DNA from 2 places in the Dysosmobacter sp. Phy genome. Region 2 is predicted to be linked to the other one. Evidence: a T-box and tRNA genes for the amino acid it is inferred to sense, from the RefSeq annotation. Region 2 holds a T-box; the other holds one or more tRNA genes.
What was found. The T-box of region 2 lies ahead of leuS (leucine--tRNA ligase). A T-box ahead of a tRNA ligase gene usually reads a tRNA of that ligase, here a tRNA-Leu.
Positions count from the first base shown of each region.

Region 1: it has a tRNA-Leu gene. The T-box ahead of leuS (leucine--tRNA ligase) is inferred to sense a tRNA for this amino acid. The anticodon was not compared.

Region 1 covers NZ_CM136997.1:595,218-597,599, reverse strand. Annotated here, with positions in the region: gene rbr (rubrerythrin) at 1-539, opposite strand, end outside; gene ACVDHE_RS03000 (Fur family transcriptional regulator) at 542-919, opposite strand; tRNA gene ACVDHE_RS02995 (tRNA-Leu) at 1,037-1,124, opposite strand; tRNA gene ACVDHE_RS02990 (tRNA-Leu) at 1,213-1,300, opposite strand; tRNA gene ACVDHE_RS02985 (tRNA-Leu) at 1,333-1,418, opposite strand; gene ACVDHE_RS02980 (citrate/2-methylcitrate synthase) at 1,545-2,382, opposite strand, start outside.
Region 2 covers NZ_CM136997.1:2,990,357-2,992,738, forward strand. Annotated here, with positions in the region: gene leuS (leucine--tRNA ligase) at 1-972, opposite strand, end outside; T-box leader at 1,043-1,270, opposite strand; gene ACVDHE_RS14850 (helix-turn-helix transcriptional regulator) at 1,333-1,671, opposite strand; gene rsfS (ribosome silencing factor) at 1,831-2,193, opposite strand; gene ACVDHE_RS14860 (LCP family protein) at 2,223-2,382, opposite strand, start outside.

The DNA of each region.
Region 1 (2,382 bases), 770 kb from region 2:
GCGTAGATCTCCGCGAAATGCACCCAGCCGGGACAGCAGCTGGTGAATTGGGGGAGGGGACGGTCCTTCCGGCTGATCCGGCGGATCAGCTCGCTGGCTTCCTCCACGATGGTGAGGTCCGCGGCGAAGTTGGTGTCCAGCACGTAGTCGGCGCCCAGAGCCCGCAGCAGCGCCACCATTTTCCCCTCCACGAAAGCGCCGGGGGCCATGCCGAAGGCCTCGCCCAGGGAGGCGCGGACTGCGGGGGAAGTGCTGACCACCACGATTTTCCCGGGATCGGAGACCGCCTGCCGGACCTGAGGGACCTCGTCCCGCTCGGTGATGCTGTCCACCGGGCAGACGTTGGCGCACTGGCCGCAGTAGATGCAGACCGCATGTCCGCCGGTCTGCTCCAGGGTATAGGTGCCGTGTACGCCCATCAGATTGGCGCAGGCGTTCTTGCACATGCCGCATCGGATGCACGCTTCTTCCCGGCGCACGATGCTGGGATTGTCCTCCTCAATGGGGACGCGGACGGATAGGGGCAGATGTTTCAGAATCCTCACTTTCCTTTCTGCTGAGAGTTCCTCTTGCAGTCCTCGCATACATACAGCAGCTTCAGATCGTAGGACAAAAACGGTATCCCTGCCTTCTGCTCCAGCTGCGCGGTCAGGTCTCCCAGATCCACGTCCAGCAGCCTGCCGCATTTTTCACATACGAAATGATCGTGCCGCTGGATCCGGTCATACCGGTCAGGCAGCCCCTCTACGGATACCCTGCGGATCCTGTGCGTCTCCCACAAGCGGTTGAGGTTGTTATACACGGTGGCCAGCACCACGGTGGGATACGTTTTCCGCAGTTCCTCAAAGACCTGTTCTGCCGTCATATGGCTGTAAGAGGATTCCACGATCTCTAAAATTTTTTTTGCGTATTTCGTCATGACGATCAGCTCACTTTTTTAGAATCGTTCTAAATTATTATATCGGCCTTTCAACAGATGTCAAGAAAAAACTTAAAAAAAGAAAGACATCTGCTTCCAGCAGATGTCTTTCTTTTTTGGTGCGCGAGGCGGGACTTGAACCCGCACGTCCGTAATGGACACTAGAACCTGAATCTAGCGAGTCTGCCAATTCCACCACTCGCGCGTATGATATGCAGTTGTACCGGCACCCGCCGGAGGGGAAACATCCAGTGAAAGGGACTCCGCTCAAAGCGGAGTCCGCTTTCCGGATTTGGTGCGCGAGGCGGGACTTGAACCCGCACGTCCGTAATGGACACTAGAACCTGAATCTAGCGAGTCTGCCAATTCCACCACTCGCGCATATGATCGGATTGACCGTTTGGGAAACGGACTGGTGCGGCTGACGGGACTTGAACCCACACGTCGAATCGACACCAGCACCTCAAGCTGGCCTGTCTACCAGTTCCAGCACAGCCGCAAATATCGCATCCCTTAGAAAAGACTGCTTGATTATTATAGCCAGAAGCCAACCGGATGTCAACCTTAAATTTCCGTTTTTCCCGAAAAAATTTCCCCGCCGGTTTTCCGGCGGGGAAATGATGGGTCAGCGGTTTTCCACGGGGGTGTAGGAGCGGTGTTCCTCCACGCACTCGTACCGGGGACGGATCAGCTTGCCGCCCACGGACAGCTCCTCCATCCGGTGGGCGCTCCAGCCTGCGATACGGGCCACGGCGAACAGGGGCGTGTACAGCTCCATAGGCAGGCCCAGCATCTCGTAGACGAAACCGCTGTAAAAGTCGATGTTGGTGGAGAGCACCGACTTGTGCTGCCGCTCCATCAGCAGCTGCTTGCCGATCCGCTCCACGTTGGCGTACAGCGCCAGCTCCGCCTGGCGGCCCTTTTCCTCCGCCAGATGGGTCACATAGTCCCGGAACACCTCGCACCGGGGGTCGGTCTTGGTGTAGACGGCGTGGCCCAGGCCGTAGATCAGGCCGCTGCGGTCGAAGGCCTCCTTGTTCAGCATCTTCGTCAGGTAGTCGGCCACGCAGCCGTCGTCATTCCAGTCGGAGATGTTCTCCTTGATGTCGGCCATCATGGCCATGACCTTGTTGTTGGCGCCGCCGTGGCGGGGGCCCTTCAAAGAGGCCATGGCGGCGGCGATGGCGGAGTAGGTGTCCGTGCCGGAGGAGGTGACCACGTGGTTGGTGAAGGTGGAGTTGTTGCCGCCGCCGTTGTCCGCGTGGAGCACCAGGGCCACGTCCAGCGTCCGGGCCTCCAGCTCCGTGTAGCTGCAGTCCTCCCGCAGCATCCGCAGGAAGTTCTCCGCTGTGCTCAGGTCCTCCTTGGGCACGTGGATGAACAGGCTCTCGCCGTTGCTGTACCGCCAGGCCTGATAGGCGTAGATGGCCAGCACCGGCATGTTGCTCATCAGCTGGAGGCAC
Region 2 (2,382 bases):
GACGAACAGGGGCACCTGCTTGCCGCTGGCGGGGTTGACGGCCTCGATGCCCTCCAGGCGGACGCCGGTCTTTTCCTTGTTCAGCTCCCCGCGCTCAAAGTCGGACTTGTGGGCGGCCTCGTCGATATAGGCGGACACGGCGTCCCAGTTCCGGATCTGGTCCTTCCACTGCTGGAGGTAGGGGTGCTCCGGGGAGATGACCATATAGGTCACGCCGAAGAGCGTATCGCAGCGGGTGGTGTAGACGGTCAGCTTGTCGCCGTTGGTGGCGGTGAAGTCCACCTCAGTGCCCTCGGACCGGCCGATCCAGTTGCGCTGCTGGATCTTGACGCGGTTGATGAAGTCCACGTCGTCCAGGTCGTCGATCAGGCGGTCGGCGTACTTGGTGATGGCCAGCATCCACTGGCTCTTCTCCTTGCGGATGACCTCGCCGCCGCAGCGCTCGCACACGCCCTCCACCACTTCCTCGTTGGCCAGGACGATCTTGCAGCTGGTGCACCAGTTGACGGGCATGGAGGCCTTGTAGGCCAGGCCCTTCTTGAACATCTGCAGGAAGATCCACTGGGTCCACTTGTAGTAGTCGGGGTCGGTAGTGTTGACGGTCCGGTCCCAGTCGAAGGAGTAGCCCAGCATATGCAGCTGCTTTTCAAAGTTCTCCACGTTGTCGTGGGTCACCTTGGCGGGGTGGATGTGGTGCTGGACGGCATAGTTCTCCGTAGGCAGGCCGAAGGCGTCATAGCCGATGGGGAACAGGACGTTGTAGCCCTGCATCCGCTTTTTCCGGCAGATGATGTCCATGGCGGTGAAGGGCCGGGCATGGCCCACGTGGAGACCCTGGCCGGAGGGGTAGGGGAACTCGATCAGGCCGAAGAACTTCTCCCGGGTGGTGTCCCCGGTGACGGCGGTGAAGGGCTTCTCCTCCAGCCACTTCTGCTGCCACTTTTTCTCAATGGCGGTAAAATCGTACTTCATATACTCTCTCCTCATTCCTGTGAATGGTTTTTGCGGTGTGGGCAAAAAAACACACCCCTGACCGCACTTGGTCAGGGGCGTCGAAACGCGATACCACCCTGCTTCAGCCGTCTGTTGCCAGACGGCCCTCGGTGGCCCATAGGGCCTGGGCTGTAACGGGCCCGCCGTCCCGCCCTACTTCCCGTTCAGGCAGGCAACTCCGGGAGCAGTCATCCACGGAACTCCCCCACCGGCTCGCAGCGTCCGCCGGCTCTCTGGAGGCGGGAAATTCCGTCTTTCTTCCCTTCAAAGTCGTTAACGCATCCATTTTATGAGGCTTTTTCCGTTTTGTCAAGTGGGACCTTGGAAACTCCCCTTCTTTCACCCGATCTCCCGCAGCAGCTCCTCCGCCGGGATGCCGAAGAGCTTGGCCAGGGCCAGCAGATTGGAGGTGCTGGGGTCCGCCGCGCCGGTCTCCCACTTGCTGACCGCCTGGCGGCTGACGCCCAGGGCCTCCGCCACGAATTCCTGAGTCATGTTCCGCTCCATCCGGTGCTTTTTCAGCGCCTCTCCCAGGGAGCGGCAGGCCTCCTCCTTTTCCCGGCGGACGCCGCCGGAGCGGATATACTTGCGCAGGGCCCGGATCACCAGGGACAGCAGCCAGATCCAGAGGGACAGGAGCCCCAGCCCCACCGCCGCAAAGAATATCGTATTCGCCATATCTGTGAACCTCCTTTTGAAGTTGGCCCCATCCTACCGGAAGCGGGCGGTTGCCTCCACCAGCTATGGCGCAACTTTCAGTCGCTCCGCGCAAAATACGCCCTCGTGGCCGCCTTTTCAGTCAAAAGCGCCCCGGCTCACCGCCGGGGCGCCTGCTTTTCAGTCGGGGGTCAGCACGCCGCTCAAATCCACCGGCTTGCCGTCGTGCCACAGCCGTTCCAGGGAGTAGAACTCCCGGGCCTCAGGGGAGAACACGTGGACCACCACGCAGCCGTAGTCCAGCAGGACCCAGGTGCCGTCCCGGTAACCCTCCCGGCGCAGGGGATCCTCTCCCGCCTGCTCCTTCAACGTCTTTTCCACCGCGTCGCACAGAGCGTTGATCTGGGTGTTGGAGGAACCGGTGGCGATAACGAAAAAGTCCGCCAGGGTGGTCTGCTCTGTAATTTCAATGGCACTGATCTCCTTGCCCTTCTTCTCGTCCAGGGCTTTCGCAGCCAAAATGGCCAGTTCTCTCGGTGTCATGGGCTTCTTCCTTTCTATACTTTCAACCGTTATGCCGCCGGTGGCGGCCCGATGATGGAAAATCCACCGTCAGATGTGCCGGGGTCCGCCGTGGTGCCGTCTGTTCCGGGGCCTGCGGCGGTCTCACCGTCCGCGCCGGGCACCGCATCCGTGCCGTCTCCGGTTCCGAGATCCGCAGTCGTCCCGTCC